DNA from 4 places in the Paenibacillus sp. ClWae2A genome. Region 1 is predicted to be linked to each of the others. Evidence: predicted binding sites of a transcription regulator. Region 1 holds the regulator's gene; each other region holds the start of a gene.

Region 1 (5,639 bases):
CGAGGTCAGGGCTATTTCAAATTGCAGATGTATCCGCAGGCGATCATGCAGTTCTCCCGGGTTGTGACCGACCATCCGGAGAGTGCATTGACTCGTTTTTACCTGGCGCTCGCGTATCTGAATCTGGAACAAATGGCGGAAGCCGGGACACATTTGCAGCAGATCATGTACCTTAAGGGTTCACCTCGCTTAAAAGGGCTTGTATGTAACGCCCTGGGCTGTATTCAAGCCAAGCTTGCGAATCCCGAAGCTGCATGTTCACTCTTTGCACAGGCCCTTCAGTATGACCCGACATTGACCGAACCACTGTACAACATGGAAGCTTGCAGGTTGAACAGGGGAAAATTGCAATATGCTAATCAGCTGACGACCCTTCATTAAGCGGGAATTCGGCGACAAAAAACGGTGTTCCCTCCTTTGGCATAGCGGCGGGGACACCGCTTTTTTGTCAGTTAATTTTCAAATCCCCTTTTTTTTGCTATGCTGTAACATAGACTGGAATGGAAGGGACCGTACATTGCAATGAAATTTGCCGTATTGGATTTCGAAACAACCGGCACGCAGTCCGACGGTGAGATTATACAGGCCGGACTTGCCATCATAGATCATGACTACAGCATAACTCAAATATATAGTTCTTATGTGAACCCTGGTGTACCGATTCCCCCGTTTATTTCGGGGTTGACGGGTATTACCGATGCAGATGTAGCGGACGCTCCTTCACTCGAAGAGATGATGATGGAGATGGTTCCGCTGCTTAATGATGTGGTGCTTGTTGGACACAACGTCGCTTTTGATTTTCACTTTTTGCAGAATGCTCTTGACCGTTGCGGTTATTTGCCGTTCACTGGCCGCATTCTGGACACGATTGATTTTCTGAAGATTACATTTCCATCACTGGGTTCTTATCAACTCGGTTATGTGTCTTCCGAATTTGGATTTCAACATGATCGCCCTCACCAGGCAGACAGTGATGCACTGGCGACAGCCTATGTGCTGCTCAAGTGTTTGGATGAGTTAAAGGAATTACCGCTCATAACGATTCAGCGGCTCAGTGACCTGTTCGCACCAGAAGACAGTGACTTGGGCTGGTTCTTGGATGGAATGCGCAGTGAGAAGGAAGCAGAGCCGATTCAGGATCTGGACGGACATACCTATTATCGTCAGCTTGCTCTTAATGTAAGTGATTGGACCGATATTGGTGCACCACGCGATGAGCGAGAGGGCAACCCCCTCGATGGCGTAAGCTTCGAACAATTTATGGATCAGGTTCGGGAGAACCTGAAGGATACGCTGGATCATTACGAAGAGCGGGAAGCGCAGACTCAGATGTTCAGCAGTGTAAGGCAAGCCCTGGATGAAGAGAAACATCTCTTGATCGAAGCTGGAACGGGTACAGGTAAATCTCTGGGTTATCTGTTGCCTGCTATTTACGAAAGTGTGAAGCAAGAACAGAAAGTCATGGTCAGCACGCATACGATCAATCTGCAGGAGCAATTGAGAGAGCGTGACATTCCAATGCTGACCCAAGTGGTTCCGTTTCCGTTTAAAGCTGCTGTCTTCAAAGGACGTGGACATTATCTGTGCCTGCGCAAATTCGAACACAAAATCAATAAACGTGAATTCGCCACACCTAAAGAGGATTATTTCACGGCCGCTCAGATGATTGTGTGGCTTACACAGACCGAAACTGGAGATGATGAGGAGCTTAACCTTAGCGGACGCGGAGGCGACTTCTGGGAGACGGTACAGAGCGAATCGGAGTCCTGTCTGGGAAGATCTTGTCCATGGTTCCGCAAATGTTTCTATCATCGCGCCAAACATGAGGCCGGGTTGTCTGATATCGTAATTACCAATCACTCCAAATTGTTTACGGATGTCAAAGCAGCGCATCAGCTGTTACCAGCCTATGAAAGTCTTGTGATCGATGAGGCCCATCATCTGGAGGATGTAGCTGGTAAACATCTTGGAATGCATATGAAATATTTCACGTTGGTTCATACGCTGACCCGTCTGTTTAAAGACAGTCGTAATGGACAACTGCCTATGCTTCGTTCGCAGTTATCGGGGCATGAAAATTCGGTGCAGTGGGGCTCCATGGTGGATCAGATGTTCCCGCTGGCTGTTGAGGTTAAGGAACTGTGGGATCGGATGAGCGATGCCCTGTTCGGTCTATTGCCTGAACGAAGTGATGCTTCACCGGGCGAGACGGGGCAATTTTCCCTGCGTCTAAAGGCATCTCAAAAACCTGCGAAATGGCAGGAGTTGCAGGATCTGGAGAACCAGATCTATGTGACTCTGGGCGATTTGGTTCGCAAAGGGGACAAATTGCTGCTTGAGGTGAAAGAGGATCAGGATGATTATCAATCGGATAGCTTGATCACGGACATTACAGGACTGCTGAAAGATCTGACCACATTGAAGGAGAATCTGCGTTTCTTCATGCGTATGGATGATGCCAAAACGGTGTACTGGATGGAAGCCAGCGGTCAGTTCCGCAGTAAATCTCTTCAGCTGTATGCTGTACCTGTAGATGTAAGTGCACAACTTAAGGATTTGTTTTTTGATAAAAAGAAAAGCGTTGTGCTTACCTCGGCTACGCTCTCTGTGGATAAGTCATTCCAGTTCATGATTGAGCAGCTTGGCTTGCAGGAAGCAGCCGATAATAATCGGCTGTTGACATCGATGTTGCCATCACCTTTCAACTATCGTGATCAGGCACTTCTGGTGATTCCGCGTGATTTCCCGAGTGTGAAGGGCAGTGTGGGTGATGCGCACTTTGTCAATATGCTGGTGCAATCCCTCGCAGAGACCGCAATTGCAACGCGTGGACGCATGATGGTTCTGTTTACTTCATACAAGATGTTGCGACAGGTCTATGACCCGCTGAAGGAGGCGCTGTCTGGTAACGACATCTCGTTGCTAGGGCAAGGCGTGGACAGTGGAAGCCGCTCCAAGTTGACTCGTAGGTTCCAGGATGCCAAAGCTACGGTACTTCTGGGCACAAGCAGCTTCTGGGAGGGTGTAGATATCCCTGGTGATGCACTGACCTGTCTTGCTATTGTGCGATTGCCTTTCCAGCCACCGAATCATCCGTTGGTGGAAGCCAAGAGTGAGTTGCTTCAGGAACAGAAGAAAAATCCGTTCATGAAACTTTCCGTGCCACAAGCGGTTATTCGTTTCAAGCAGGGATTTGGCCGATTGGTGCGTACAGCGAAGGACAGAGGTATTGTCATTGTTTATGATACACGGGTGATTGAAGCGTACTATGGTAAATTCTTTTTATATTCTTTACCTGGTCCCAAAATGGAGCACATGCTCACGGAGCAGATGGTTCCACGAATTACCGAGTGGTTAGAAAAACCTGCTAATGAACAAGAATAATCGTTGTTTTGTTCGTTATATCATTGCATGACACTATCGTTTGGCGTTAAACTTTATTAGATATTTCCGTATTCGATTAAAGCAGTTGCACGTAAGAACTTATAACCTAAATTACAAGGAGCATTCTGTATAAAATGTCACGTTTATCTTTGAGTTTTATACAGAATGCTCATCTTTTCATCTATTATTTTATCGTGGCCTTGGTAAGGGGGAGCAAGAATGAAATCGGATAAAATTTCGGAAGCGGTGGTACGACGGCTGCCTGTATACTTGCGTTATTTGAGCGAGTTGCATCAGCGTGAGGTGGCTACTGTTTCTTCTCAAGAGCTTGGACAGAGGCTGGATCTGAATCCGGCCCAAATTCGTAAAGACCTGGCTTACTTCGGTGATTTTGGTCGTAAAGGGATCGGGTATGATGTATCCTATTTGATCGAGAAAATTCGTCATATTCTCAAAATTGATCAGCAAATTAATGTAGCTCTGGTAGGCGCGGGTAACCTTGGACAGGCTTTGTCCAACTATAACGCATATCTGAAAGACAACATGAAGATTGTTGCTGTATTTGATGCATATGGACCGAAGATTGGTAGTCAAATCAACAGTTTGACGGTAAAACCAATGAATGAATTGACAGAAGCGGTTAAAACGGACAACATCCGCATTGGAATTATCACGGTTCCGGATACGGAAGCCCAGAATGTAGCCGATCAGCTTATTGAATCCGGAATCGAAGCAATCCTTAATTTTGCACCAACCATTCTAAAAACACCGCCGCATATCCGCATTCACCATGCTGACTTTACAACGGATCTGCTTAGTTTGGCCTATTACTTGGAGACTGGAAAGGACGACGAGGAAGATGACAACAAATAGATGGGTAATCCACAACGGCAAATTTGCCGTTAATGAAGGCGGCACAACATGGAATGTGGTTCAAGGATACATGGTTGTCGAAAATGACAAGATTGTGCATATTGGTGAGACATTGCCGGATGGAGACAAAAATTGTACCAAAGTGGATGGAAAAGGATTGTTCTTCCTGCCGGGTCTGATCAATACGCATGGTCATGCTGCGATGTCGTTGCTCAGAGGGCACGGAGACGATCTTGCATTGCAAGTATGGTTGCAGGAAAAAATGTGGCCGATGGAAGCGAAAATGACTTCAGAAGATGTATATTGGGGAACTTCGCTATCGGTGCTTGAAATGTTGAAAGGCGGAACTACAGCGTTCCTGGACATGTACGATCACATGGATCAAGTTGCCAAAGTTGTGAAGCAATCCGGAGCTAGAGCAGCACTGGCACGTGGTGTAATCGGGCTGTGCTCGGAAGAAGAGCAATTGCGGAAGCTGGAGGAGTCGGCAGCGTTTGCGCGTGAGTGGAATGGACAGGCAGATGGTCGCATTACAACCGTAATCTCGCCACACGCACCATATACATGCCCTCCTGACTACATAGAGAAGCTTGTGCAGGTCGCGAACGACCTAAACCTTCCCCTTCATACACATATGTCGGAAACGCTTCGTGAAGTCGAGCAGAACGTGGCTGATTATGGACTGCGCCCTGTGGCACATCTGGAGAAACTGGGCTTTTTCTCCCGTCCATCTCTGGTTGCACATGCGGTGCATCTGAATGACGAAGAGATTGAGATTCTGGCCCGTCATGATGTGGCTGTATCCCATAACCCGGGAAGTAACCTGAAACTGGCTTCCGGTGTTGCGCGGGTACCTGCGTTGCTGAAAGCAGGAGTTACCGTGTCACTCGGAACAGACGGACCGGCAAGCAACAACAACCTGGATATGTTCGAGGAAATGAGACTGGCTGCATTGATCCACAAAGGTGTATCTGGTGACCCGACGGCAGTGCCAGCAGGCGAAGCGTTACTACTCGGAACGTCATATGGCGCCAAATCCATCTTCTTGAACAATACCGGAGCACTCCAGGTCGGCATGAAGGCTGATTTTATCGCCTTGGACATTGAACAGGCACATTTCTATCCACATACAGACCTGATCTCGCATACCATCTACTCGGCTTCTGCCAAAGATGTAGAGCACGTATGGGTGGATGGGAAACAAGTGGTTAAACATGGTGAATGTCTGACACTTGATGAAGAGCGCATTTTGCGTGAGTCTCAATTGGCATTTGATGGTCTGCTTGCTCGATAATTGCAGGACAGCATCATAGGGAAAGGAAGTTCGGCTTTTGAAGAAAAAAAAGAAGTGGATATGGATTTCGCTGCTTGCACTTGTTCTG
Region 2 (5,639 bases), on a different contig from region 1:
CCCCTGGGTAACAAAGAGAGGTAGGATGGAATTGGATAAATTCCATGTCACGAACAATAGCCCCAGCCCGATAGGCCATGGCTACACCATCGGCAGTAGCTACATCCGGATTCGTCGTGTATCGGTACAGTTGTCCTGCCCCACCAGAGCAAAGAACGGTGGCCTGTGCCTTCACGAACACTTGCGATCCGTCATCCTTCTGAACCAGAGCGCCAATGCATTCCCCTCGATCTCGATCTGTAATCAGGTCAACAACAAAATGCTCATCCCATACTTCAATCCCGGGATGTTCATTCACTTCAACAGCAAGCGCACGTACAATCTCATATCCTGTTGCATCTCCGTTGGCATGCAAAATACGGCGGTGGCTATGCGCACCTTCCTGCGTCAACGCCAACTCGCCGTTCTCCAGATCAAATAAAGTACCCAAACGAATCAGTTCCTTCACTCCGTCCGGACCCTCATTCACCAATACCTCTACCGCTTCGGAGCGGCATAAGCCCGCTCCTGCTACAAGTGTATCCTGCAAGTGGTAAGCAGGTGAATCATCCTCAGCAATAACCGCAGCGATGCCTCCCTGCGCATATCTGGTGTTACTTTCAAGTAATGACTTCTTCGTGATCATTAATACACGTTGTTGTTCACTTGCCTTAATGGCAGTAAACAAACCAGCAATCCCTGAGCCTATAACCAGTACATCCGTCTCTACCATGGGTAGCGCAGACAGATCAAAATCAACTAAATATTGCGGTATCATGTTATTCACCTGTCTTGGAGCAAGAGTAGCGCATCCTACTTTACCAACAACATGCGCTCTAGTGATTCTCTGGCTTTGTCGGCAACGGCCGGTGGCACGTAGATTTGCGGCTTCATCGTTTCCAGGCATTTCACCAGTTTCTTCAAGTTGTTCACCTTCATGTTGGGACATACGAGGAACTTGGTAGCAAAATGGAACTGTTTATCCGGACTATCCAGACGGAGCTGATATCCTGTACCATCTTCGGTACCTACGATAAATTCCTTCGCTGATGAATTTTTGCAATACTCCAGAATAGCTGTTGTGCTGCCTACAAAATCACCCATTTCTACAACCTCAGGGCGACACTCTGGATGGACAACAAACTCTGCATTCGGATGTTTGGCTCTCATCTCCACCACATCTTTGACTGTAAGCATATCGTGAGTGTTGCAGTAACCTTCCCAGATAATCATTTTCTTGTCTGTATGCTGCTGCACATAATGTCCCAGGTTTTTATCCGGTACCCAGATAATTTCGTCGGAATCCACCGATTGAATAACCCGGACTGCATTCGCCGATGTACAACAGATGTCAGTCTCTGCTTTGATCTCAGCCGAGGAATTGATATAAGTAACTACCTTGGCATTAGGGTGTTGTGCTTTCAATTTGCGTAGTCCATCCACATTCACCATATCTGCCATTGGGCAGCCCGCACGTTCGTCCGGGATAATAACTGTTTTATTTGGCGCAAGAATTTTAGCGCTTTCACCCATAAAATGAACACCACAGAAAACGATCACATCCGCATCTGTTTGTGCTGCCTTCTGGGCTAACAGAAACGAATCTCCACGGAAGTCGGCAACCTCCTGTACTTCGTCACGTTGATAATAATGGGCAAGAATAATGGCATTACGTTCCTTCTTCAACTCCATAAGCCGCTCACGCAGCTCACGGTTCATCTCAGCCTTGCGCTCTAAAGCCAGAGCTTCCACCTGTGATCCTCTCCTTTATCGGGACAGCGTCATGCGCTGTTTCGTAGGGCTAACCTAAGTCGTTATCTTCGCTTGAGAAACGAATCACAAGCGGTTTAACAACTAATTTACACAACGTTCACGACTCTGTCAATAAATGAAAAAGGCTCGGTACAGCGCTGTAACCACCTGTTTGCTAACTGGTTCGCCATCTAACTCCCGTTTATCTTTATCTATCCTCTTTTAAAATAATGGACAAAAAAAAGAGAGCCCGAGGGCTCTCTTGATTTCACCTGCTGTCATAGTCAGATGTATTATGCATTAAGACGTTGGCTTTGTTCCGCCATCATCCGGGTTATTGTTATTACCCTTTTCCAGATTCGGAGCTTCGTTTGGAATATCTCCGGCTGGTGGCTCAGGCGTTTCATCTTTACCTTGAATACGGACACGCACATCACCGATGTTGTCGATGATTGGCTCTCCGCTTTCAGTTGGTGTGCCTTCACCATCATTGTCATTCTCTGCTTTTGGAGTCAAAGAACCTGTTTCGATCAATTGCTTGATCTGATCCATTTCCAAAGTCTCTACCTCAAGCAAAGTTTGAGCGATCAGATGCATCTCTTTGGAATGTTTAACGAGCAAGTCCTTACATTTCTCGTAACAATCATTGATAAAGCGTTGCATTTCCTGATCGATCTCGTAGGCAATGGAATCCGAGTAATTCTGTTCATGACCGATATCCCGACCAAGGAATACCTGTCCTTGTGAACTTCCGAATTGCATAGGTCCCAATTTCTCACTCATACCGTATTCCATAACCATGCTGCGAACAATACCTGTCGCTTGCTGGAAGTCACTGTATGCACCAGTACCAATTTCTCCGATGAACAATTCTTCAGCTACACGACCCCCGAGAAGTCCGGTTACTTTATCCAGCAATTCCTGCTTGGTAACCAGCATACGGTCTTCTTTTGGCAACATGATTACATATCCACCCGCACGTCCGCGCGGAATAATGGTCACTTTATGTACCATATCAGCATGTTCGAGGAAGTATCCTACAATGGTATGACCTGCTTCGTGATAAGCAACGATTCGTTTCTCACGATCACTGATGACACGGCTTTTCTTCTCCGTACCAACGATTACACGGTCAATCGCTTCGTCAACTTCCTTCATGGAAATATCTTTACGGTTACGGCGCGCTGCAAGCAATGCCGCTTCGTTCAAGAGATTTTCCAAATCCGCACCAGAGAAACCTGTTGTACGCTTCGCGATGATATCCATCTTCACATCTTTGGTCAGTGGTTTATTACGGGAATGTACTTTCAAAACAGCTTCACGACCTCTTACGTCAGGGCGGTCAACCGTAATTTGACGGTCAAAACGGCCTGGACGCAGCAAGGCAGGGTCCAAAATATCTGCACGGTTCGTTGCGGCAATGATGATAATACCTTCGTTAACTCCGAATCCGTCCATCTCAACGAGCAACTGGTTGAGTGTCTGTTCACGTTCATCGTGACCACCACCGAGACCAGCACCACGCTGACGTCCTACAGCATCAATCTCATCGATAAAGATGATACATGGGGCATTTTTCTTCGCATTTTCAAACAAATCACGTACACGTGATGCACCGACACCGACAAACATTTCCACGAAGTCGGAACCTGAAATAGTAAAGAATGGTACACCCGCTTCACCGGCTACGGCACGAGCGAGCAATGTTTTACCGGTACCTGGAGGACCTACGAGCAATACGCCCTTAGGAATCCGTGCACCTACTGCTGCGAATTTACGAGGGTCCTTGAGGAAGTCTACAACTTCAACAAGTTCCTGTTTCTCTTCGTCAGCACCCGCAACATCTTCAAATGTAACCCGCTTCTTCTCTTCGTTGTAGAGACGAGCACGGCTTTTACCAAAGTTCATTACTTTACCGCCGCCGCCTTGAGCCTGATTAAACAGGAAGAAGAACAGCAGGAACATAATGATCAAAGGAATAAAGGAAGTCAGCAACGTCAACCAGATGCTGTCACCTTTCATTGGCTCCTGATGATATTGGAAATTGTTAGTTTCACTTGCAGCTACAAGCTCACTAATTGCCTCATCCGTAGGAGGAATATACGTTGAGAAATTTTCTGATTTGGCGCCATCAGGTGCCTTCTTGTATTGACCGGTCACGAGATACGTCTGACCGTTGAATTGAACCGTCAATTCAGAGACATTGTTGGCTTTGATCGCTGCACGCAACTGATCATATCTAGGATTATCGGTGGCTTCGCCGCCATTGCTGACGAACTGGACTATCCCCACCACAACTAAAAAAAGAATCAAATAAAAACCAGAATTCCGGATGAACCGATTCATCCCCTACCTCCTCTCGAGACACTTTAATTATTTTAACATAGCCCGACATGGCTTCTCAACAGAAGCCAAGAACAGCTCAAGGCTTGGGTCGGGCAGGATATTAGCTACTATAGACTTCCGGCTTCAAAATCCCGATATAGGGCAGGTTCCGGTACTTCTCCGCAAAATCCAAACCGTAACCAACGATGAACGCGTCAGGAATGTCAAAGCCTGTGTAATGAGCTTCCAACTCAACTTTACGGCCTGAAGGCTTGTCGAACAGCGTAACCACACGCACCGATTCAGCACCGCGGTTTTCTAACAGTTCAATCAGATAGCTGAGTGTAAGTCCGCTGTCGATAATATCTTCGACAATCAGAACTTCCCGTCCTTCAACGGATACATCCAGATCCTTAATGATTTTGACAACACCTGATGACTTGGTGGAAGCGCCGTAACTGGATACCGCCATAAAATCCATTTCAACAGGTACCGTTATGTTTTTAACCAAATCAGCCATAAATATAAACGCACCCTTGAGCACACAAATGACCAAAGGATTGCGGTTTGCATATTCGGCACTTAGTGTTGCGCCTAATTCCTTGATTTTACTCTGAATTTCTTCTTCACTGATCAATACTTCCTGAATGTCGTTCTGCAACTGTGCGAACCTCCTAAGTTATACTATGAAAGCCTTACCTGAACCATAACCACTACCCCTGAATCGCTGAATCGCCTACAGTCATGTACAGGATTGTGGAAGTGCCCTCCCTGACAGGGGCCATATTGGACCGTCGAACACCCGGTAACCAGATGATATGACCTGCTCCATCACATACCACAGGAATACGTGGACGGACAGATGGGGGGATTTTCTCATCGATGAAAATATTTTTCACCTTTTTGCTTCCGTTTAATCCCATTACTTTCATGGTATCTCCAGGTAACCGTGAACGCACAACCAGCGGCATAAGCAGTTGATCCGCATCAAACGCGGCTTGATCCGCCGATTCCGGTACATGATAGTCCTCGGGACTCACCGTCATCAACCGAATATACCGGTTAATTGGGGTGAGTGAAAGCTCATAAGTTCCACTCCATTGCGCAAGACGATACTCGTAAGATTGATCCTGTACGTCCGTCCGTATGCCAAAAGAAATCAGATTATACTCCCGAGTGCAGGCGAGTGTCTGTCCTATATCCAGGCTCCAGGTCGTCACATGGGTCTCCATGACCTTGTGCCGAATGGTTTCTATACGGGTAAAGTCGACAAAATCACTGTCCAAAGGCAGATAATTCAATATTAGTTTAATCAACCTTCGTTGTAAAGCGACATGTAACTTCAAGAAGGAAGGCACCTCAAAGGTTTGCCTTCCGCCGTTCACCTGCACTAGACACCTGTATGTGTCATATGCACTCTGCTCCATGAAATCGTCTTCATCACCCACAATTTCGGCAAGCCGATTCAATGACGGCGTGAGTTGTCCATTATACTGCCCCAAAAAAGGAAGCACATCCAAGCGAATGGCATTACGCCGATATTTACGCAGGGCGTTGCTCTCATCATTGAAATACATAAAACC
Region 3 (5,639 bases), on a different contig from region 1:
GTAGTGAGGCAAACAGCAATCCATGAACCAGACACAACAGGGTTACGCTCAAGCCACCAATCACAGTGTACGGATTAACAATATCGAGGAATCCTGCACGCAACTGCATCTCCCCATCAATGGGCAGACCCTTCATCAGCGTGGCAAAGACCACTCCGAACAGGAACGGCAAGAGCGCACTGGAGACAACAATGATAATGTCCCACGTTTTGCGCCAGCGCTGCTGTTTCATTTTACTGCGGAATTCAAAAGCAACACCGCGACCAATCAAGGCGAGCAACACCACCACAAGTGGCAGGTAAAAACCGCTGAACAACGTCGCATACCAGTGCGGGAAGGCGGCAAACATCGCGCCCCCTGCCGTAATCAGCCATACTTCATTACCATCCCAGAACGGACCGATCGAGTTGATCAGGGTCCGGCGTTCACGATCTGTTTTGGCGATAATACCTGTAGACATCCCCACACCAAAATCAAAACCTTCCAAAAAGAAGAAACCAACAAACAATACGGCAATCAGCAAAAACCACAACTCACTTAGTGACAACGGAATAACCTCCATCCACGCCGAACGGATCGGCCGATTCATCGTGATCTTCTGGCTTCTCGACCGCAAACGGCCCTGCCTTGATCTCACGTACGAACAGGTATACCATCACGATTCCGAGAACCGTATACGCGGCGGTAAAAGCGATGGTCGAGAACAGGATCATTCCTGCGGAAACGTTTGGTGAGACCCCGGCTTCGGTTGTCATATAACCAAATACCGTCCACGGCTGCCTGCCAACCTCGGTCATGATCCAACCAGACGTATTAGCGATAAACGGCAAAGATATGGCGAATACCATCAGACGCATAAACCACTTTCCAGCGACCTCCAGCTTCTTACGCATGGCTAGGAACGTACCGTATAGCGCCAGTGCAATCATCAAACCACCCGCTGCAATCATGATACGGAAACTCCAGAACGTTGTCCGTACTGGCGGGATATAGTCCCCCGGTCCATACGTCTGTTCATACTCAGCTTGAAGCTCCTTCATGCCTTTGACACTACCGGAGAACTTGCTGTAGGACAGGTAACTGAGCAATCCAGGGATTTTGATCTCACCCGTACTCTCCTGTTTATCCGGATCGATAAAAGCGACCACCGTCCATGGCGCCGGATCTTCTGTCGTTGTCCATGTGCCTTCACTGGCTGCCATCTTCATCGGCTGTGTCTCCACCAGATATTGCGCCTGGAAATGTCCGGAGAAAGCTACCCCAAATGAGGAAACAAGAGCGATAATGATCGCGATATTAAACGACTTGCGGAAGATCTCCACATCCTGCTTTTTCATCAATTTGTAGGCACTAATCCCGGTTACAACGAAAGCCCCTGTCATCAATGCCCCAAAGATTGTATGTGGGAATTCGACGAGAAGCTGACCATTCGTAATGAGTGCAAAGAAATCATTCATCTCGGCTCGGCCGTTGTTAATCTCAAACCCGACAGGATGTTGCATAAATGAATTGGCTGCCAGAATCCACAGCGCAGACAGGAATGTGCCGACAAACACCAGCCAGATGCAGGCCAGATGCACTTTTTTGGACAAACGATCCCATCCGAATATCCACAATCCAATAAATGTAGACTCCATAAAAAAAGCCAGTAACGCTTCAACAGCCAGTGGCGCACCGAACACGTCCCCCACAAACCGAGAGTACTCGGACCAGTTCATGCCGAACTGGAACTCTTGCAGAATACCTGTGACTACCCCGACGGCAAAGTTAATCAGGAACAGTTTGCCCCAGAACTTCGCCATCGTTTTGTAAATCTCCTTACCCTTAACAACGTACAACGTCTCCATAATCGCAACCAACAGTACAAGACCGATGGATAGCGGGACAAAAAAGAAATGGAAAATCGTTGTAAGTGCATATTGGATACGCGATAACATAATCGGATCCATACCGTTACCCCTTCTTTCTGTTCACTTCGCAGTATGCGTATTTGGCATTGAAGCTGCACCTTCGCTGTCTGTCCGCCAAATACGTTGATGAACGTATTGTGCCAGATTACCTATTTTATACATGTGAGAATTATCACAATCTTCGTCTCTAGAGCAAAAAAAAGTGATCCTGGTCACACAAAAGATAAAATTCAGCCTATTATCACAGCCTGCCAACTTCATCTATTCATGGAAGATACTCATGTTTGGGACGGAATGCCCATATGTTAGTCTCAGGCATATCATGCAAAGTGCCGTGAGGGCTTTACATATGAATTGAAAGCATGAAGCACATGCAGAGAGAATGACGCTCCATATTACAGTCAAGGTGAGGTGAACAATTCATGGAAAATCCTGCGCCGTTACCGGATACAGCCCCTGAAGTCAGCCCGGATGAGGCTACTACGGCACAGCCCCCTGTCCGATATGTTCTCTTCCCTCGCAAAGGAGGCTGGTCATCCTTTCCCTATCCCGATATTGCTGCGCTGCTGTCGATCGAGGGAGATGTCTATTATGTCAGCAGCCTGACGCAAACAGAGGATGTACCTCCGGTCATCACCGTCATCTCCCTCCCTGAGGCAGAGCAGCTATTACTGGAACCTCGCACCGTAGCCGTGGTCGCCCATCCCTACTGGCTAATGGCTGCAGCTTCGCTTGAGCCTGAGCTATGTATTGCCCTGCTCCCTGAGCCTGCTGGAAACGAAGCAGAATCTCCGCTATGGGAGAGCAGTATTTCCAAACTGGTCGGTATTGCCGATCTGGTAGGTACATCCTCCGAAACACGTTATATGAAGCTGTTATTCCAAGGCGTACGTGTTATCTGGCTGGGCGGCGAAGACCCTGCACCTGCGGGTACGATGCAAAAGGATGATCTCGAAGTCCCTCTCCGCGACTACGAACTGTTCTTCCTGCATGCGCTGCGGCAGATCCTGTCAGGCACTCCGGATAGCGTCACCCTGCTTCAAAGCAGTGTACGTGCCGACTTCTACCGTCAGCTTCGTGCCAAAGCAGGTGCACATGAGACGATATCCTTTTTGCTGGCAGCCTATGAGTACTTGCTTGAAGATCCGCGGGCCGTCCATTCGTTGCAAGAGGCCTTCACCCATGCAGTCATGAATGCCCGAAGTGACTGTGTGATCTCCCACTATCGATTCTTGTCTGCCATTCATGCCCGGGCCGGACAGTTGGAGGACGCCCTACGGGTGTACGGAATTAGTGCAGCCGATGAACAGGAACGGCATCATTATGAACAGTTATGTCGCTGGTTTGAGGCTGGAGAAGATCAACTTGTACGAGCGGAATTATTGCGTATTAATGATGATTACGGAACCGCGCTACGCATCCTGGACGAACTGGGCGGAGAAACCGCGAGACATTGGAAATTCCGCATTTATCAGGAGACAGGACGTGTGGAAGAGGCACTGGCGCTCCTGCATGCAGTCGATATTCAGGATGATGCCAGTCGCCGGGATTATCAGCAATTATCCGGCAGCGCGCTGGCTCTAAGAGGGGAAAGACACGGCGCAGTCAGACATTTTCTCGAAATGGCACTGGAGGATGAAGATGCCCTCGCCCGGATTGTCGAGCTGGAGTTGTTGGATCATGCTGTACAGCAATTGCTTGGGGAGGTGCCATGATGCTGGACCCAAAGAAGCGTAGACAACAGTTGAATGGGCCAATGGTGCACAGGGATATCCGAACCGAAACCACCTACACGCCAACCGAAACAGTCGATCGAACACATACAGACGCATTGGAAAATGGAGATCACACCCCGGATCATGCGCAACCAACGCAGGACATCCGAAGCCAAGTGCATCACTGGGGCGACACACAAGGTCAAGAAGAACAGAATGCTGCTATAACACAAGAGGAAACAAGTGTATTCAAAGAGCCCTTCTCCATTCGTCGGGTTCGCAAAAGCAAAGGCAACAAGCTGACCGCTATGCTCCAGGTTCGCAATGAACGCGGCCGATACCTTGAAGAAGTATTGCATGATCTGAGTGAGTTCGTGGATGAGATCGTGATTGTGGACGATGCCAGCACAGACGGAACCCCGGATCTATGCAAAGCCTATCCAAAGGTGGTCCGTCTGGAAGTATTGGAGAAACCGCTGTTCGCCGAGGAATGGCGGCTTCGCAACACCTTATGGCAAGCGGCAGCAGGAACACGTCCCGACTGGTTGCTCTCGGTTGATGCGGATGAGCTGTATAGCACAGAGGCCAAGAAAGCCATACGCACTCTGATTAATCAGGAGTATGCGGACTGGTTTGCATTTCGATTCTACGATATGTGGGGTGGCCGGACCCACTACCGGGAAGATGATCTCTGGTGTCTGCACAAGCGGCATACCGCTTCACTTGTACGGTATATGCCTGGATATCCTTATTTTTATCCACAACAGAATCATCACGTTCCCCGTCTTCCCTTGTCCTGCACTGTATTGCCTGGAGTCAGTACGGAACTGAAGGTTCAGCATCTCGGCTGGGCAGGCAGTCTGGAGGACCGGGTTCGTAAATATTTGCGTTACAAGCGCATTGATCCTAGCGGTGAGTGGGGCAATCTTGCACATTACGAGTCGATCCTTGATCCGGAACCTCGGCTGATTCCCTGGAAGGAGGGACCGTGAGATGGGCGTGGTGAGTATCCTGACGCATAGCTTCACCGACGGGTATAACCGGGAATTTGGTCGAGTATTTGGCGGTGGGCTGGAACGATATATTTTGGATCTGTGCAGTGTCATCCGTGGACTCGGGCATATTCCCGAGGTTCATCAACTGTCCTATTTTGAAGCATTCCAGACTCGGACGGAGCAGATTGACGTATTTGGTTATTCGTACGACATGGATAATGTACCGGAAGCCTTTGATCGGATGGCAGCAGCAGCGCGTGGCCCAGTGATCTATGCCAGCTGTCTGTGGCAACCCATCACCTATAAACCCGGCAGTCTTGGCATCTGTCACGGCATTAACTGGGATCGTCCCGGACTTCCACTGGAGACCAAACAACAAGTGGCGGAACATATTCAACTGGCTCTGGACGGACTCGTGCGCATTGTATCCGTGGATTCTCATTTCCAGACCTTTTGCCGGGCTGCATGCACCTATACCGACCCAAGACAGGTTGTCCTGATTCCCAACGCAGTGGATACGTCCTATTTCACACCTGCCCCACCAACGCGAACCTTTGAGCAAGAACAGGAAGACGAATGGCTTGTCGCATGGAAGAATGATCTGGCGAGTCATGAAGAAAATGTTGGTGCAGTTATATCAGGAGTGCAAACTGTAGAAGGCCAGGGCGGAACGAGTTGTGCTGGAGCGAACAGTGGTAAGGCTAACGGAGATGGAGGTGGGGATACAGATAGCGATCAAGAACCAGAGGGGAAGGAAACGGTAGATCTCCATTTGCAGTTATCGAAACTGGAAGAAGTCGAGGCAGATGGCGAAACGTATAGGTTTGCTCATAACCACCGAAATTCAAAGGATTGGGCTACAGATATTCTAACAGAAGCAGATGCTGAGCATCAGGTTAATGGTCCGATTCAAGGGCAGGTTGAAAAGAAAGCTATTGATGCTCATGTGACCTCACCCCGCCCAATTCGCATTATCTATCCACGCCGCATCAGCATGGAACGGGGTATTATTCCAATGA
Region 4 (5,639 bases), 350 kb from region 1:
GGAGTAACCGGAGTAATTGGAGTGACTGGGGCAACTGGAGATACTGGAGTAACCGGAGCAACTGGTGTTACTGGAGCAACTGGTGTAACTGGAGTAACCGGAGTAATTGGAGTGACTGGGGCAACTGGAGATACTGGAGTAACCGGAGCAACTGGTGTAACTGGTGTAACTGGAGTAACCGGAGCTACTGGAGCAACCGGAGGAACTGGGGCAACTGGGGCGACTGGTGTAACCGGAGTAACCGGAGGAACTGGTGTAACTGGTGTAACCGGAGTAACCGGAGGAATTGGAGTTACTGGTGTAACTGGTGCAACTGGTGCAACTGGTGTAACTGGAGCAACCGGAGGAACTGGAGCAACTGGAGTAACCGGAGTAACCGGAGTAACTGGAGTAACTGGAGTAACCGGAGGAACTGGAGCAACCGGAGTAACTGGAGTAACCGGAGGAACTGGAGCAACCGGAGCAACCGGAGTAACTGGAGCAACTGGAGTAACTGGAGTAACCGGAGTAACTGGAGTAACCGGAGGAACTGGGGCAACTGGTGTAACTGGATCAACCGGAGTAACTGGTACAGTAGACCCTACCGTAACTATAGTGGGAGTAGGCCCAAATGTTAGTTCTGAATTTAGCGAATTAAGAGCAAGTGAAAAAACGCCGATTATTGAATTGACTTCAGTATATGGTCTATCTAACCTAAGAGACATCGTCTCTACTTTGGGTGCTGCAACGGTTGGAACCAACAACACAGAGTTTCAATTAACCACGACAGCATCTGGAGCAGATTCGGCAATACTTCAAAGCTCAGAACGGGGAAGGTATGAGTCAGGGTATGCTGGAGAAGCAGGGATCGGTGTGCGATTGCCTGTTGCCCCTACTGGAACACAAGTGGTGAGATGGGGACTTTTTGATGACCAAAATGGTTTGTATTTTGGCCAGAGTGTGGCAAACGGAATATTTATAGCAGTCAGAAGAGCAGGATCTGACACGATTATTCCTCAGGCTTCCTGGAACGTTGATAAATTAGATGGAACCGGTCCTAGCGGAGCTACGCTTAGTCTGGCTAAGGGGAATATATTTCAAATTTTATTTACTTGGTACGGTTATGGGGTCATTGAGTTTAGGGTCGTTATTCCTGATCCTACGACTTTAGCGCAAGAAGTAATTACCGTTCAACGATTCTCAACAAGCGGGCAAACAAGCTTGGCCGACCCTAATCTTCCTCTCCGTGCTGAAATCTCGAATAGTGGAACAGCATCTGCACTTAATTTATTTGTTGGAGGAAGACAATATAGCATTGTGGGCAGATATAGTCCGGTATTCAGAATTACTTCTGAAAGAAGAACTGTAACTGCAACCGGGACTCTGACACCGATTTTGGCCTTCCAAAGAAAAGCAACTTTCCCGGCAGGTTCAGGCAGAACGAATTCAGTCAGTGTAAAACTTGAAGGGATCGACCTTGTAACCTCAGACGATATATACTACCAGATCATATTAGGCGGAACCATTAATGGAGCCTTTGCAACGTATCCAACGGCAACGACGAATATTCCAAACTCGGAGACAGGTCTGTTAGTAAACAGTACGCTAACGACCATTACTGGAGGTCAGGTACTACTACAAGGCTTAGCAGCTGGCGTAGAAGGCAGTGCCAGAATTTTAGCTTCTGCGTCATTATTGGATTTTCAATTACCAGACACTGAATTTGTCACACTGGCTGTAGCTAACTTAAGTGGTGGTACGAATTCTGTCACTGCAACCTTTAGTGTCACTGAAGAATGGTAGTCAATAAAAAGCGGGGAGAAGAATATTCACTTCTTCTCCCTCTTTCTGCAAAGGAGGAGAAACATTGTCAGATATTATCATCTCCAATATTGGACCAAATGTCAGTTCGCAATTCGATGAGTTGCGTGTAGCACAAAAAACTCCAATTGTAGAGCTAACCTCTGTGTATGGTTTATCGATCCTAAGAGATGCAGTTACGACTACTGGGGCTGGCACGGTTACAAATAACGCGACTGAGTATAATTTGAGCACCACTGCCAGTGGCGTAGACTCAGCGGTTTTAGAAAGTGTATTGCGAGGACGATATGAACCAGGTTATGCAGGAGAGGCGGGGATAGGGGTTCGAATTCCTTCTCTGCCAATAGGTAACCAAGTGGCGCAATGGGGATTATATGATACTCAAAACGGAGCCTTTTTTGGAGTGAACAGTACTACGGTGTTTGTAACCGTACGTAGAGCAGGGGTTGATACGACAGTTCCTCAAAGCTTATGGAATGTAGATCCATTGAACGGGACAGGGCCGAGTGGAGTTACATTAAACTTGTCAAAAGGTAATATATACCAGGTTTTGTTTACATGGTATGGTTACGGAGTGATCGAATTTAGAGTGGTTATCCCTGATCCCGTAACGTTAGCCCAAGAGGTAGTTACCGTTCATCGATTCTCCCCAACAGGTCAAACAAGCTTTGTTGATCCAAATCTTCCGTTAAGAGCACAAGTCGCTAATAATGGAACCGGTGCTGTTTATAGTATATTTGTGGGTGGAAGACAATATAGTATTATCGGAAAATATGAACCAACCTATAGAGTCACTTCCGAAAGGAGAAGAATAACAAATGTTACATCAACATTAACACCCGTCATTTCATTTACAAGAAAAGCTGTGTTTCCAGCAGGTTCGGCTAGAACGAATTCGGTACAGGTGAATTTGGAAGAAATTAATGTTATTTCAACCGTAGATCTAAGTTACCAAGTGCTTGTCGGAGGGACGTTAAATGGAGCTTTTGTTAATTATCCCACAGCTACAACGATCATTCCTGATAGCGAGACCGCACTGCTGGTCAACAATACCTCTACAACAATTACAGGTGGAGAAGTGGTGTTTCAAGGCATTACAGGAGGGGGAGCAGGGAATACTACAATCTTGGCCTCTGAAGAACTTTTGGATTTTACTCTTCCGGAAAATCAGGTTGTAACTTTAGCCGTATTGAATATTGGTGGTCCAGGCTCGAACACAGTTGATGTGGTATTTAGAGTAACTGAGAGTTGGTAATTAGTAATACCCTATAGCTTTTGACATCGGATGATTCAAAATCCAGAAATCAAAAAAATGTTCAAAGATTAGAATCAACGGAATAAATGTTATGTAAACTAAATAAAAATGAGATAGCTAATAACCACCTGAATACTCCTTAATACAGGAATACAGGTGGTCATTTTTTATACGTGGATTACTCCAGTCCAGCGATCTGTTCTTTTAATTTGTTAGCAGATGCCTGGAAAGCCACTTTCTCGGATTCATTCAACGGAAGAGGCAGAATTTCGCGCACACCGTTGCGATCGACAACGCATGGAACGCCCAGATAAACATCCGATACGCCATTGTAATCTTCAAGCAACGTGGACACGTTCAATACGGAGCCTTCGTTGCCGAGAATTGCAGCTACAATGCGGTCAAGAGCAAGGGCGATTGCATAGGAAGTTGCGCCTTTGGCATTAATAATCTCATACGCTGCATTTTTGGTACGGTCGAAGATATCCTGTTGTGTTTCTTCATCCAATTCCAGATCTGTTCCTGCAACGTTAGCCAGGCTCCATACAGGTACTTCGGAATCTCCATGCTCACCGATAATGTGGGCGTGAATACTACGCGGGTCGATCCCTTTATTCTTACCAATCAGGTAACGGAAACGTGCGCTATCGAGCAATGTACCTGAACCGATGACACGGGAAGCAGGCCATCCGCTTTGTTTCCATGAAGTATAGGACAAAATATCTACAGGGTTGGTTGCAATCAGCAAAATACCATGAGAATTCACTTCAGTAATGCGCTCGATAATCTCCTTGAAAATGCTTGCATTTTTCTTCAGCAAATCAATCCGGGTTTCGCCCGGCTTCTGGGAAGCACCGGCTGTAATAATAATGATATCTGCATCTTTGCAGTCGGAATAATCGCCTGCCCATACTTTCACGCCTCCTGTAAAAGGAAGACCGTGGTTCATATCCAGCATTTCGCCGGTTGCTTTATCATGATTCACATCCACAAATACCAACTCGGACGAACGCTGTCTCAACATTAGCGTGTATCCCGTTGTTGTTCCCACCGCACCCATGCCTACAATCACGACACGGCTTGGTTTCAATGCTGCACTGTTTGTCATGTTCATATCCTCTCCTTTTTGGGTTATACTCCCATCCATATTAAGGGATTAGAGAGTATAAAGCGAGTGTTGTCTATAAAATAGTTCACATTTCATGTCTTTTTACCAATTATTTCGTCGGAAAACAGTATAGGATGAAATTAATGGTAATAAATGTGCGACATATAGCCAGAGCATCAGCTGGAAAAAGGGAGCGGGCCGCCCATACGTAGCCAAAGAGCCTTTTACATAAGGTTTGTGGTAGAATAGGAGCAGTGGATTCTGATGAATCGTAAATACAACGCCATAGGACAGGCATGCGCGCCTGTATATTGGATAAGAGAGGTGGAACCCACTTGCGTTCGCAATGGATTAAAATCGCGCAGACAGCATTGCTGTCTATAGGTATAGCAGCTGTACTGGCTGCCTGCACCGACTCAGATCAACCTCCGGAAGCAGAACCTCCGCAGCAGCAGGAGGACGCCGGGAATACAGGGCAGACATTAACTGTCGTTCCCCCTGTGAACAGTACAGAATCTGCAGATATGGCCAAGTACCAAATACAGACCCGCTTGACCGATTTTCAGTTGCTCAATGACAACGGAGGATTGGCGTGGGGCGTGACGCGGAATGCGCTGCGCTTGTACTACACTCAGGATCAGGGAAAGACCTGGACCAATATTTCACCTTCGGAAAATGTACAATTTCCGGCTAACCCTGAATATGGACAAAGCATTTATTTTGTAGATCGCACACATGGTTGGATTGTTCGTGAAGGCATGGGTGGAACAGATACCATGGTGCTTCGCACCAACAATGGGGGCGTAACTTGGAGTCTGTCTTCTCTGTCCAAGACGGATAAAGTGACTGCGATCTCATTTGTATCTCCTGAAAAAGGCTGGATTCTTACCACGGTGGATACCGCTATTGGTAAACAGGACAAGAAACTTTACTTCACCGAGGACGGTGGAATCACCTGGAATCGGATGGCATCCAGTGATGAAGACGGTAAACAGGAAACAGAAGAGATTTCCAAACGTGGATACACCACGGGGATGACTTTCTCGGATCCAAAGCATGGTTTCTTAACAGCGCTTGAGTTCGGCACACCGAAGTTGTATGTAACATCAGACGGCGGAGAGAACTGGAATACTGGACCATCCTTCTTTGATCGAAACAAATTCAACGGGTGTGGTAATTTCAGTGTCAGTTCACCACAATTTTTTGGACGTGAAGCACAGTCAGCCTGGATGTCAATGTCCTGTTCCCAAGGCGAGAGTACGACATTTAATGGTTTTTTCACCACAGATGGTGGAAAGAGCTGGAAGCTGTCCAATTTCACTTTGAATAAACAAACGGGTGCGAATCGTAACCTTTCACCGGTATTTCTAAACGCATTAGAAGGTTGGGCGATGCAAAAGGGCATAACCTACCACACCAAGGATGCGGGCAAAACGTGGAGCGCTCTTCCCGCAAGCAGTGTACTGGAGAAAATTT

The links. The regulator Rex, encoded in region 1, represses fermentation and respiration genes when NADH is low (regulators of the CRP and FNR family bind a similar motif). The targets are predictions, from matches to a motif close to TTGTGAAATATTTCACAA.
Region 2: nadA (quinolinate synthase NadA) is a predicted target of Rex. The motif match lies at 1,804-1,821, and genes of this name have one in related genera.
Region 3: QVE09_RS14765 (cytochrome ubiquinol oxidase subunit I) is a predicted target of Rex. The motif match lies at 2,071-2,088, and genes of this name have one in related genera.
Region 4: QVE09_RS04070 (L-lactate dehydrogenase) is a predicted target of Rex. The motif match lies at 4,237-4,254, and genes of this name have one in related genera.

What each region holds. Positions count from the first base shown of each region.
Region 1 is NZ_JAULSQ010000001.1:1,336,432-1,342,070, reverse strand. Features, by position in the region: gene QVE09_RS05530 (tetratricopeptide repeat protein) at 1-381, shown strand, start outside; gene dinG (ATP-dependent DNA helicase DinG) at 523-3,384, shown strand; gene QVE09_RS05520 (redox-sensing transcriptional repressor Rex) at 3,604-4,257, shown strand; gene QVE09_RS05515 (amidohydrolase) at 4,244-5,551, shown strand; gene QVE09_RS05510 (cell wall elongation regulator TseB-like domain-containing protein) at 5,589-5,639, shown strand, end outside.
Region 2 is NZ_JAULSQ010000020.1:45,358-50,996, reverse strand. Features, by position in the region: gene nadB (L-aspartate oxidase) at 1-757, opposite strand, end outside; gene nadA (quinolinate synthase NadA) at 793-1,731, opposite strand; gene ftsH (ATP-dependent zinc metalloprotease FtsH) at 2,032-4,077, opposite strand; gene hpt (hypoxanthine phosphoribosyltransferase) at 4,178-4,717, opposite strand; gene tilS (tRNA lysidine(34) synthetase TilS) at 4,770-5,639, opposite strand, start outside.
Region 3 is NZ_JAULSQ010000004.1:1,945-7,583, reverse strand. Features, by position in the region: gene cydB (cytochrome d ubiquinol oxidase subunit II) at 1-589, opposite strand, end outside; gene QVE09_RS14765 (cytochrome ubiquinol oxidase subunit I) at 534-1,949, opposite strand; gene QVE09_RS14760 (tetratricopeptide repeat protein) at 2,333-3,625, shown strand; gene QVE09_RS14755 (glycosyltransferase) at 3,622-4,617, shown strand; gene QVE09_RS14750 (glycosyltransferase family 4 protein) at 4,619-5,639, shown strand, end outside.
Region 4 is NZ_JAULSQ010000001.1:986,813-992,451, reverse strand. Features, by position in the region: gene QVE09_RS04080 (collagen-like protein) at 1-1,782, shown strand, start outside; gene QVE09_RS04075 (hypothetical protein) at 1,847-3,055, shown strand; gene QVE09_RS04070 (L-lactate dehydrogenase) at 3,234-4,163, opposite strand; gene QVE09_RS04065 (WD40/YVTN/BNR-like repeat-containing protein) at 4,499-5,639, shown strand, end outside.